DNA from 4 places in the Enterobacter sp. DVT3837 genome. Region 3 is predicted to be linked to each of the others. Evidence: predicted binding sites of a transcription regulator. Region 3 holds the regulator's gene; each other region holds the start of a gene.

Region 1 (3,197 bases), 620 kb from region 3:
ATATGGGGGCCGCGATTGTCGCGGTAGCGGCGTGGTTCATGCTCGGTAACCCGCAAAAACTGCCGACCACTACGGTGCAATGGAGCGTTCTGGTCTGGCTGGGTGTGGTGGCCTCAGGGCTGGGATACTTCATGTGGAACTACGGCGCGACCCAGGTCGACGCCGGTACGCTGGGGATCATGAACAACGTGCATGTGCCCGCGGGTCTGCTGGTTAACCTTGCAATCTGGCAGCAGCAACCCCACTGGCCGAGTTTCCTTATTGGGGGAACGGTGATCCTGGCTTCACTGTGGGTCCATCGCCGCTGGGTCGCTCCGCGCTCCGCACAAACGGAAGATGGTCGCACGCGTGGTTCCGCGTTGAGCGAATAAACGCCTCCGTAATCGGCTGGCGCTGCTCGCCATCGCGCACGGCGGCGTACAGCCGGCTCCACAGTCCTTCGCCCAGGGTTTTGGTCACCACCAGGCCCTGGCGTTCAAAACTCTCTACCACCCAGTGCGGCAGTGCCGCGATACCCATTCTGGCCGCCACCATCTGAATCAACAGCAGAGTGTTATCCACGCTTTTCAGCTGCGGGCTAATGCCTGCCGGTTGCAGGAAGTGACGCCAGATATCCAGACGACTACGCTGAACCGGGTAAATCAGCAGCGTTTCCGTCGCCAGGTCTTCCGGTGTGATGCGCGTTTTGGCCGCCAGCGGATGATCCGGCGCCAGCACCAGACGCACTTCATAATCAAACATTGGGGAGTAGTGCAGGCCGCTGCGCGGCAGAATATCAGAGGTCATGACCAGATCCAGCTCGCCCTGCTGGAGCGAGGGCTGCGGGTCAAACGTCACCCCGGATGTAAAGTCCATCTCCACCTGCGGCCACTTCTGGCGGAAATTCTCAAGTGCGGGGGTCAGCCACTGAATGCAGCTATGACATTCAATGGCGATACGCAGTTTGGTCTGTTGCGGCTCGTTACAGGACTGCAGGGCGCTGGCAATTTGCGGCAGCACCTGATTTGCCAGCTGCAGCAAAATCTCACCCTGAGGCGTAAAGCGTAGCGGCTGGCTCTTGCGTACAAAAAGACGAAAGCCGAGGCGTTGTTCCAGATCGCTGAACTGGTGAGAAAGGGCGGACTGGGTCTGGTGCAGCGAGGCTGCCGCCGCCGCAAGAGAACCGCAGTTCCGCAACGCTTGTAGCGTTTTCAGGTGTTTTATCTCGATCATGAAAGTCCTTCACTTCGCCATGAACATTTTGCGCTTGAGGAATATACAGTAACCGCCAATTATGGATGTGTAAACATCTGGACGTCTAAATACCGAAAATTGACAAGGGGCATGACATGACAATCCGCAATCACACTCTCGGTTTCCCTCGCGTTGGCCTGCGTCGCGAGCTGAAAAAAGCGCAAGAAAGCTACTGGGCGGGTAGTACCACCCGTGAAGAACTGCTGGCCGTTGGACGCGAACTGCGTGCGCGTCACTGGGATCAGCAAAAACAGACGGGCATTGACCTGCTGCCGGTGGGCGATTTTGCCTGGTACGACCATGTTCTGACGACAAGCCTGCTGCTTGGCAATGTGCCGGCTCGTCATCAGAACAAAGATGGATCGGTAGATATCGACACCCTGTTCCGCATCGGCCGTGGTCGCGCGCCAACAGGTGAGCCAGCGGCAGCGGCTGAAATGACCAAGTGGTTTAATACCAACTATCACTACATGGTGCCGGAGTTCGTTAAAGGTCAGCAGTTCAAACTGACCTGGACGCAATTACTGGATGAGGTGGACGAAGCGCTGGCGCTGGGTCACCAGGTGAAGCCTGTGCTGCTGGGGCCGGTTACGTACCTGTGGCTTGGCAAAGTGAAGGGTGAGCAGTTTGATCGCCTCAGCCTGCTGAACGACATTCTTCCGGTCTACAAACAGGTGCTGATTGAGTTGGGCAAACGCGGCATCCAGTGGGTGCAAATCGACGAACCTGCTCTGGTGCTCGAGTTGTCGCAGGAATGGCTCGATGCCTTCAAACCGGCGTATGACGCACTTGCCGGACAGGTGAAGTTGCTGCTGACTACCTATTTCGAAGGCGTGACGCCAAACCTGAAGACCATCACCGCGCTGCCAGTGCAGGGTCTGCATGTTGACTTTGTACACGGTAAAGATGATGTCGCGGAGCTGCACAAACGCCTGCCTGCGGACTGGCTGCTCTCGGCCGGTGTGGTGAATGGCCGTAACGTCTGGCGTGCCGATCTCACTGAGAAATACGCTCAGGTTAAAGACATCGTCGGCAAACGTGAGTTGTGGGTGGCATCGTCTTGTTCACTGTTGCACAGCCCAATTGATCTCAGCGCTGAAACCCGTCTGGACGCAGAAGTGAAGAGCTGGTTTGCCTTTGCCTTGCAGAAATGTGAGGAGCTGACGCTGCTGCGTGATGCATTGAACACGGGGGACACGGCAGCGATTACCGAATGGAGCGCACCGATCCAGGCGCGCCGTGACTCGGCTCGCGTACACAACCCGGCAGTCGAAAAACGTCTGGCAGCCATCACGGCTCAGGACAGTCAGCGCCAGAGCGCCTATGAAGTGCGCGCTGAAGCCCAGCGCGCTCGCTTTAACCTGCCAGCCTGGCCAACCACGACGATCGGTTCTTTCCCGCAGACTACCGAGATCCGCGGCCTGCGTCTGGACTTCAAAAAGGGCAATCTGGATGCGAATCATTACCGCACCGGTATCGCTGAACACATTAAACAGGCGATTATCGAGCAGGAACGTTTAGGTCTGGATGTTCTGGTGCACGGTGAAGCCGAGCGTAACGACATGGTGGAATACTTTGGTGAACACCTGGACGGTTTCGTGTTTACCCAAAATGGCTGGGTGCAGAGTTACGGTTCCCGCTGCGTGAAGCCGCCGGTGGTGATTGGTGATATCAGCCGTCCAGAAGCGATTACCGTTGAATGGGCGAAGTATGCCCAGTCTCTGACAGATAAACCGGTGAAAGGAATGCTCACGGGTCCGGTAACGATTCTCTGCTGGTCCTTCCCGCGTGAAGATGTGAGCCGCGAAACCATCGCCAAACAGATCGCGCTGGCACTGCGTGATGAAGTGGCGGATCTGGAAGCCGCAGGCATTGGCATTATTCAGATCGACGAACCGGCGCTGCGCGAAGGTCTGCCGCTGCGTCGTAGCGACTGGGATGCCTATCTGAAATGGGGCGTGGAG
Region 2 (3,197 bases), on a different contig from region 3:
GGCCTCGGTTGTCTCTAACATGTCAACGGAGCCTCGTGCCACCGCAGAAATTCGTGAGACGGCATTCCGCCTGCTCTGTCTGAATCATACCTTTACCAGCTATATTTCTACGCTGGGTGCCCACCGTGAGAAACTCACCAACCCGGGTATCCTCGCCTTGCTGGATGACGCAGTCTGTTATGTCGATGACGCACTTCATCACCGGCCAGCCGATGAACCGCGTGTTCAACAGGCTCTGGATGAACTGGCTCAACGCATTGCCCATCTTGATCCAGGAAACGACAGCAAAGCGCCACTGGTTCTTCAGCAAATTGGTCTGCTTATCGCTCTGCTGCCAGAAATTTGCCGACTGCAACAGCAAATCGCTACCTGGAGGAGTGATTCTCCTGTGGCTCAGGCAGCGCATTAAACCACTCCGTCAGCTCCCGGCGTATTCCCGCCGGGAGTGCCGCTTCATGAAGTCCCTCAATGGCACCTTCCAGCGCGAAAAGCACTTTAATACTGAGTGCTTTATTTCTTGCCCGCATCTTCAGCCAGCTCGCTTTCGCACCAAGCGTCCGAAGCGTTTCTTCATCGGTAATACCCGCTTCAAAAAGCAAGACTTCAAGCTGAAACGTCAGGTTCGGGAGATCCTTAAGCCGGTTTCGTTGATGACGCTGAGAGCGTTCTTTTCTCGCCGCTCTCAGTGCGAACGAGGAGAGTTGAAGCAGCCGCTCTCTGTCCTGCCACAATCCGTCATCCACGCGATAATAGTTCAGAAGCACTGGACGCCCCCGTTTCATGAGTGTCAAAAACGAGGCGGCATTCTTTACACAGTATTTCGCACTTTCCTCACAGGCGCGGAGGTAGAGTTCTCCCTCTGACACCATGGCAAAGACTGCATCATCCACTGCCAGGGTATAGCCTCCGAACAGTGCCCGATGTTGAATGTCCCCCAGCGGAGACAGATATTCCTGGGATTTATAGATCCGTTCATAAGATATCTTTTTCATGATATTTCCTTATAAATCAAAAATTAACAACGATGCTTCTTACTAGCGGATCCGTTAGCAGGAAAATAGGCAACTTATCGCTGTTGGGCAAGATGATTTTTCAAGGGGCATCAATATTGAATGAATTTTGCGAGTCGCTTTCCGAAAATGAGGTTGATCTTTATGCATACAGGGGTTACTGTATATTCATACAGTAACCACAGGGCTGGAATGAATATGCACACTTCAGGCTATGCAAATCGCTCAACCTTTATCACTTCTACCGCTGGCAACGTAGCGCAGAACACCGTCGGCAGTGTTTCGACAGGGCTTATCAGCGAAGTGGTTTATCGTGAGGATCAGCCTCTGTTAACTCAACTACTGCTGCTGCCGTTATTACAGCAGCTTGGTCAGCAGTCTCGCTGGCAGCTTTGGCTGACGCCACAGCAAAAACTGAGCCGGGAATGGGTTCAGTCCGCTGGCCTTCCGCTGGCAAAGGTCATGCAAATTAATCAACTCTCTCCTTGCGATACTGTTGAGTCGATGATCCGGGCTTTACGCACCGGAAATTACAGTGTAGTGATTGGATGGTTACCAGAGGAATTGACGGAAGAGGAACACTTTCGTCTGACTGAAGCGGCTGAAGAAGGGAATGCGATCGGGTTTATAATGCGCCCGGTTCGTCCAGATTCTTACCGCAGAGGACAACTTTCTGGGCTAAAAATTCACTCAAATTTGTATCATTGAGTGAAATTAGGATTTTTCCTGGAATTTTTTTCGACCACAAGATGTGCTTTTAGTTCCCGACCACAAAATTGCGGCAAGGCTTGTCTGGTGCGGTTCTCCTTAATTTTATTGCACAAAATTCGCGCGAAAAATGTTAAATAATAGGTATACGGAACTTTTTTTTTCATATGCCTGACGGACTTCACACTTGTAAGTTTTCAGCTACGTTGTAGACTTTACATCGCCAGGGGTGCTCGGCCTAAGCCGAAGATATCGGTAGATTTATATTTGACCACGCCCCCCGGTGAAGGATTTAACCGTGATTCTCTTTTGAGACTATCATGGCGAATTTTGGATGATAACGAGGCGCAAAAAATGAAAAAGACAGCTATCGCGATTGCAGTGGCACTGGCTGGCTTCGCTACCGTAGCGCAGGCCGCTCCGAAAGATAATACCTGGTATGCAGGTGGTAAACTGGGTTGGTCTCAGTTCCACGACACCGGCTGGTACAACAGCAAACTGAACAACGATGGCCCGACTCACGAGAGCCAGCTTGGTGCAGGTGCGTTCGGTGGCTATCAGGTTAACCCGTATGTTGGTTTTGAAATGGGTTACGACTGGTTAGGTCGTATGCCATACAAAGGCGACACCGTAAACGGCGCTTTCAAAGCACAGGGCGTTCAGCTGACCGCTAAACTGGGTTACCCAGTAACTGACGATCTGGACGTGTACACCCGTCTGGGCGGCATGGTATGGCGCGCTGACTCCAGCAACAACCAGACTGGCAGCGACCATGACACCGGTGTTTCCCCAGTATTCGCTGGTGGCGTTGAGTGGGCTATGACCCGTGATATCGCTACCCGTCTGGAATACCAGTGGGTTAACAACATCGGCGACGCTGGCACCGTTGGTGTTCGTCCTGACAACGGCATGCTGAGCGTAGGTGTTTCCTACCGTTTCGGCCAGCAGGAAGAAGCAGCACCAGTTGTTGCTCCAGCGCCGGCTCCAGCTCCAGAAGTACAGACCAAGCACTTCACTCTGAAGTCTGACGTTCTGTTCAACTTCAACAAGGCAACTCTGAAACCAGAAGGCCAGCAGGCACTGGATCAGCTGTACTCTCAGCTGAGCAACCTGGATCCTAAAGACGGTTCTGTAGTGGTTCTGGGCTTCACCGACCGTATCGGTTCTGACGCTTACAACCAGAAACTGTCTGAGAAACGTGCTCAGTCTGTTGTTGATTACCTGATCTCTAAAGGTATCCCAGCTAACAAGATCTCCCCACGTGGTATGGGTGAATCTAACCCAGTTACTGGCAACACCTGTGACAACGTGAAAGCTCGCGCTGCACTGATCGACTGCCTGGCTCCAGATCGTCGCGTTGAGATCGAAGTTAAAGGCATCAAAGACGTTGTAACTCAGCCAGCGGCATAAGTTATCGTCTTATAAAAAAACCCCGCAATGCGGGGTTTTTTATTATCTGAAGAAAACAAAAGTCTATTT
Region 3 (3,197 bases):
CGTTGATGCCCTGATAGAGACGGTTCCAGGTAAAGCTGAGAATGCGATCGGACAGACGAATCATCTCGTAAGAGAAGTTCGCTGCAATCTCTTCCATCAGTGCAATGGCGTTCTGCTGGGCTTTCTCATGTGAAATCTTCTTGCTGCGCGCTTCGTCTTCGACGGCACGGGCAATCGCTTTGGAGGCCAACAGCTTGTTGAACAGATCCTGACGCGCCGGGAGACGCGGCCCAACGGCAGCGAGGCGCTGACGGGCGAAGTGCATTCGCGCTACGCGCGCCAGTTTTTGCGCGATGATCTTGTCGGTGCCATGCTCGTCCGCCATTCGACGCAGCGAAACGGAAGGGGAGAAACGCACAAAGCTGTCGCGTCCCAGCCAGGAGACTGCGAAGAACTTCTGGATGCCGTTAAGCATGCGCAGCGGTGGATTCTCTTCACCTTTTTCACGACCCGGGCGACGACCAAACATCACCGATACTGGCACCATCTGCACATCCAGATCAGGATTGCTGCGGTGCAGGTCGAGATAGTCATGGAACAGCTTGATGGACTCTTCTTTTGGCGTGTAATAGGTAAACACGCGCGGTCCACCGTGAATGAACACGTAGCGCGGCAGCAGAGTACCGTCAACTTCTAGCGGTTCAAGCGGGTCAGGTAAGTCATGCGCCAGGCACTGGGCGCGAAGCGTCAGTAAGTCTGCCTTCGAGTTATAAGGCAAAACGTACATAATGGGGCGCGACGTATCGAGCCCCAATTCCAGCGCGGGTTCTGCTGGGATAGACTTGCTTTTTACCAGGATGCTTAATGGTAAATTAAGTAATTTGTAGTAAATTCGTGGCCAGCCGGACATAAACGATGTAAAGCCTCTGGTTAATAATGCAATTGCGGCGCAAGGATAACAGAAAGCGCGCAAAATTTCTGTTGTTACCCGTCATACTTCAGGCGGCAGCGAAACGCGCTGCCACTATAGTTACTGACGCTATTTCCAATAAAAGGTTCTTTTAATGGCCAATAATACCACTGGGTTAACCCGAATCATCAAAGCCGCCGGCTATTCCTGGAAAGGTTTCCGTGCCGCGTGGATCAATGAAGCCGCCTTTCGCCAGGAGGGCGTCGCCGCTATCATCGCGGTGATTATCGCCTGCTTCCTTGATATTGATGCAATAACACGCGTTCTTCTGATCGGCTCCGTACTGTTGGTGATGATAGTGGAAATTCTCAATAGCGCTATTGAGGCCGTTGTTGACCGGATTGGTTCAGATTTCCACGAGCTCTCTGGCCGGGCAAAAGACATGGGTTCCGCTGCCGTGTTGCTGGCGATTATTACTGCGGTCATTACATGGGTCACGCTGCTTTGGTCACATTTCCGATGAGCCTCGAGGAATAATTAAGTCCCTGGTTTTTTGTGCAGTTTTTGGTTCCAAAATCGCCTTTGACTGTATATACTCACAGCATAACTGTATATACACCCAGGGGGCGGAATGAAAGCGTTAACGACCAGGCAGCAAGAGGTGTTTGATCTCATCCGGGATCATATCGGCCAGACGGGTATGCCACCCACGCGTGCGGAAATCGCTCAGCGTCTGGGCTTCCGTTCTCCGAATGCTGCCGAAGAACACCTGAAAGCGCTGGCGCGTAAGGGCGTGATTGAGATTGTTTCGGGCGCGTCACGCGGTATCCGCCTGCTGGTGGAAGAAGAGACGGGCATTCCGCTGGTGGGGCGTGTTGCTGCCGGTGAGCCTTTACTGGCACAGCAGCATATTGAAGGCCACTACCAGGTCGATCCGGGGATGTTTAAACCGAGCGCTGATTTCCTGCTGCGCGTAAGCGGCATGTCGATGAAAGACATCGGTATTCTTGACGGTGATCTGCTTGCGGTTCACAAAACGCAGGATGTGCGAAACGGCCAGGTTGTGGTCGCGCGTATTGATGACGAAGTGACCGTTAAGCGTCTGAAAAAACAGGGTAATACCGTACAGCTGCTGCCTGAAAACAGCGAATTCTCCCCGATTGTGGTGGATCTTCGCGAACAGAACTTCTCTATCGAAGGGCTGGCAGTAGGGGTGATTCGCAACGGCGAATGGCTGTAATCTCTTCCTGACAGGCTACGGCGTTGCTGTAGCCTGCTTCCTTTACCTCTCCCGGTATTTTTCATGTCACTGCTGACGGCATCAGATAAGGCATTGTGGCGTCTTGCACTGCCGATGATTTTCTCCAATATTACCGTGCCCTTGCTGGGTCTGGTCGATACTGCTGTTATTGGTCATCTGGATTCACCTGTTTATCTTGGCGGCGTGGCGATTGGCGCGACGGCAACCAGCTTCCTGTTTATGCTGCTGCTCTTTTTGCGCATGAGTACTACCGGGCTCACGGCACAGGCGTATGGTGCCAGAGATCCTCTGCGTCTGGCCCGCGCGCTGGTGCAGCCGCTCATTCTTGCGCTTGGTGCGGGAGTATTAATCGTTGTATTGCGCTCGCCCCTGATTGACCTCGCGCTTCACATCGTTGGCGGTAACGAGGCAGTGCTGGAGCAGGCGAGACGTTTCCTGGAAATTCGCTGGCTCAGTGCGCCGGCATCACTGGCTAACCTGGTTCTGCTGGGGTGGTTACTGGGCGTGCAGTATGCCCGCGCGCCCGTCATTTTGCTGGTGGTGGGAAACCTTCTCAACATTGTGCTTGATGTCTGGCTGGTAATGGGTCTGCATATGAACGTGCAGGGGGCTGCACTGGCGACGGCAATTGCCGAATACGGGACTTTTATCATCGGTCTGTGGATGGTCTGGCGCGTGCTGGCGATGCGCGGGATCTCTCTTGCGCTACTCAAAACCGCATGGCGCGGCAATATCCGTAAGCTGCTGGCACTCAACCGCGACATCATGCTGCGCTCACTTCTCCTTCAGCTCTGTTTTGGCGCGCTGACGGTTTTCGGGGCTCGGCTGGGGCCAGACATCGTCGCGGTCAATGCCGTATTGATGACGCTACTGACCTTTACCGCCTACGCGCTGGACGGTTTTGCCTATGCTGTGGAAGCACATTCCGGGCAGGCGTACGGTGCGCGCGAAAGCGGGCAGCTTCAGGATGTCTGGCGGGCAGCCTGTCGTCAGTCAGGGCTGGTGGCACTGGCATTTGCGCTGGTTTATGCCGTTTTTGGCGAGCAGATCATTGCATTACTCACCTCACTTCCCACACTGCGTGAA
Region 4 (3,197 bases), on a different contig from region 3:
CGGAACAGAGAAAGAAGGTGCTTTGGTAACCGGCTCCTGCACCGGTTCAGGCACAGGCTGATACCAGGCTGCCAGCTGCTCGCGTTCACGAGCACGACGCTCTTCAACCTCTTCAAAATAATACATTGGTGGACGAGAGGGTTTCACCTCTTCCACCACTTCAGGTTCAGGCTGTGGCGCTACATAAGGCTGCACAGATTCAACCGGCTCAGGCACATACTCCTGATACGGCTGGGCCACAGGCTGTTCATATTGCTGCGGTTCATATTCAGGTTGCGGCGGCTGATAAGGCTCCTGCCACTGCTCCTGATGCACAGGGATATAGCTTTCCGGTTCAGGGGCGATAACGGGCTCCGGTGTGTGAACACCGGGTGCTGTCTGCCAGTCAACCTGAGGCTGCTGAATAACGGATTCCGGCGGTGGAACCGGTGCAGATGGCATCACGGCTTCGACAGGTGCGGCATACGCCTGCGCAGCGGTCGTTGCTGCTGCGGCTGCCGCAACCGGCGCGGTAACGGTTTGGCCATTTAGCAGCGGATCGTATTCGTCAAAGTCACCCGGCGTGGCACGGCTCCCGGAGAAAAGCACATCATCAGGATCGACGGCGTTACCTGCTGCGCGATACTCAACCTGCTCGTCTTCATCCATGCGTTTGCCGGAGAAGAGTGCCGCATCGGTTTTACGTCCAAGCGGGTTGGCAAATTTTTCAGCTACGCGCTGGCGACGCGCCAGTGCCCCACGCAGGATACGGGCGCGACGGGATTCGCGACGTTGCACAGGCGCTTCATCCTCATCTTCGTCTTCATCTTCATACTCGTCTTCATCCACCCACGTATCGTCACGACGGGTACGGTTGCTGGCGAAGGTCAGAATGGTGAGGATAAAACTGCCGATTTTCTCGGCAATGCTCACCCAGGACCAGCCGGTAAACAACGTCAGCCCGGCAGCCCAGATGCACAGCAGCGCCAGCGTGCCGCCGCTGCTGTGGAGCATCGGTTGCAGTGCAGAACTCAACAAACTGCCGATCACTCCGCCAGAGGCAAAGTACCAGATATCATCGGCATTAATGGCCGCCAGACCGCATGAGGTCAGGATCAGTGCCAGCGCGCCGATCAGGCGCAGCGAAACCGCGAAATAGTCGATGTAATCATCGTTCTGACGATGACGCCACGCAAACCAGCATCCGCCAATGATAATGACGGGAAGGGTGTAGGCCATCACACCGAAAATGAAAAACAGCGTGTCCGCAAGCCAGGCACCGGGGACACCGCCTAAATTATGGATAGGCTCATGCCATGCAGTTTGTGACCAGCTGGGATCTGAGGGGTTGAAACTGAGTAAGGCTGCCATCAGCCAGACGGCAAAAAGGGCAATAACAATCAGCAAAGCCTCGAGGAGACGACGTCCGCTGCTTAGCTTCGATAGTGTGACTTCTTTGTCTTCAGTGTATTCCTGGCTCAAGAAAGGCTCTCCAGGTATCAGGCATATCCTGCCTGTTTGCTAAAACGGACAACAGCGCCGGGACTCCCCGGCACTGTTGCTGTATGGATTAACAGGAGTGTAATCAAACTACGCTGATTTTGCACCTGTTCCGTGTTAGCGCGTCTTAATAACCAGACGATTGCTCTGTTTGACCTCTTCCATCACCACATAAGTACGGGTGTCGTTCACGCCCGGCAGACGCAGCAGGGTCTCACCCAGCAGCTTACGGTAGGCGGACATATCCGGCACACGGGTTTTCAACAGGTAGTCGAAATCACCGGACACCAGGTGACACTCTTGAATTTCTTCAAGTTTTTGTACAGCAGCGTTAAATTGCTCAAACACATCCGGCGCACCACGATTCAGAGTAATCTCAACAAATACCAGAAGTGAGGCATCCAGATAATGCGGGTTCAGCAGAGCAGTATAGCCCTGAATGAAACCCTGTCTTTCCAGTCGGCGCACACGCTCAAGGCATGGCGTCGGGGAAAGTCCCACACGTTTTGAAAGCTCGACGTTGGAAATACGCCCATCCTTTTGCAATTCATTAAGAATGTTACGATCGATACGGTCGAGATCTTTGCCAGGGCGCTTCTTGCTATCTACCATTATTATTGTCTCTCTGTATTCCTTCCCTACTCCTGCCTGGACCCTGTGCACATCACTGTTCAGAGCCTGTACCCGTTAGTCATCACATCGCCTGGTTTTGTATTAGACGCGATGCGGATTCGGGTTCTGTTGGTAAGAAGACCGTTGCCCGAAGGCAGTCACCGACATCACGTATGGCGTCTGTCCACGCCATGCGTAGATTTCACTGACCCGGTAAAAATGGCATTTACATGCATGCCTATGCGGCACACGGTTAACGCGGTTTTTTTTCTTCCTTGAATGTTTTCGCAAAAGCGCAGGGGATTGTCAAAGCAAAACATCGTTTTTTAGTACAACATGCCGGATATTCATTACGGCAGGGTATGAATCCTCATTTTATTGCCTTACAAACGACCGTTTTTCAAGGGAAAGCGCGATGTTATCGCGCGCCATTCATCGTCAGCGGCTATTACACAGATTGATATCAAAATTGCTGCGCTCTTTTTTTACGGCAACAAATTCCCTACAATCCTGCCAAATGTCTGCCAACAACAATGGGGATCTCATGGGCACGGCTAAACACAGTAAGCTGCTAATCCTTGGTTCTGGACCTGCGGGATATACCGCGGCGGTCTATGCTGCACGCGCTAACCTGCAACCGGTGTTAATTACCGGCATGGAAAAAGGCGGTCAGCTGACCACCACCACCGAAGTGGAAAACTGGCCAGGCGACCCGCACGACCTGACCGGGCCGCTGCTGATGGAGCGTATGCACGAGCATGCCGCTAAATTCGAAACCGAAATTCTGTTCGACCACATCAATAAGGTCGATCTGCAGAACCGTCCGTTCCGCCTGACGGGCGACAGCGGCGAATACACCTGTGACGCGCTGATCATCGCCACCGGTGCCTCTGCCCGTTACCTCGGTCTGCCATCCGAAGAAGCGTTCAAAGGCCGCGGCGTTTCTGCATGCGCTACCTGCGACGGTTTCTTCTACCGCAATCAGAAAGTCGCGGTCATTGGCGGCGGTAACACCGCAGTGGAAGAAGCGCTCTACCTGGCGAACATTGCCTCTGAGGTGCATCTGATCCACCGTCGCGACACCTTCCGCGCAGAAAAAATCCTGA

Evidence for each region. Region 3 encodes LexA, which represses DNA repair genes until DNA is damaged. Its sites were predicted from a motif close to TNCTGTATGTACATACAGNA; they were not measured.
Region 1: the regulator LexA is predicted to act here: its motif matches at 1,244-1,263, upstream of metR (HTH-type transcriptional regulator MetR).
Region 2: the regulator LexA is predicted to act here: its motif matches at 1,169-1,188, upstream of sulA (SOS-induced cell division inhibitor SulA).
Region 4: the regulator LexA is predicted to act here: its motif matches at 1,539-1,558, upstream of AC0XWG_RS22645 (DNA translocase FtsK 4TM domain-containing protein).

Annotation. Positions count from the first base shown of each region.
Region 1 is NZ_JBWDLA010000001.1:1,725,609-1,728,805, forward strand. It holds gene AC0XWG_RS08455 (carboxylate/amino acid/amine transporter) at 1-371, shown strand, start outside; gene metR (HTH-type transcriptional regulator MetR) at 259-1,212, opposite strand; gene metE (5-methyltetrahydropteroyltriglutamate--homocysteine S-methyltransferase) at 1,329-3,197, shown strand, end outside.
Region 2 is NZ_JBWDLA010000002.1:1,504,329-1,507,525, forward strand. It holds gene yccS (YccS family putative transporter) at 1-409, shown strand, start outside; gene AC0XWG_RS22350 (TfoX/Sxy family DNA transformation protein) at 366-992, opposite strand; gene sulA (SOS-induced cell division inhibitor SulA) at 1,209-1,718, shown strand; gene ompA (porin OmpA) at 2,073-3,128, shown strand; gene matP (macrodomain Ter protein MatP) at 3,192-3,197, opposite strand, start outside.
Region 3 is NZ_JBWDLA010000001.1:1,108,467-1,111,663, reverse strand. It holds gene plsB (glycerol-3-phosphate 1-O-acyltransferase PlsB) at 1-850, opposite strand, end outside; gene AC0XWG_RS05440 (diacylglycerol kinase) at 1,005-1,373, shown strand; gene lexA (transcriptional repressor LexA) at 1,482-2,090, shown strand; gene dinF (MATE family efflux transporter DinF) at 2,154-3,197, shown strand, end outside.
Region 4 is NZ_JBWDLA010000002.1:1,579,619-1,582,815, forward strand. It holds gene AC0XWG_RS22645 (DNA translocase FtsK 4TM domain-containing protein) at 1-1,461, opposite strand, end outside; gene lrp (leucine-responsive transcriptional regulator Lrp) at 1,597-2,091, opposite strand; gene trxB (thioredoxin-disulfide reductase) at 2,636-3,197, shown strand, end outside.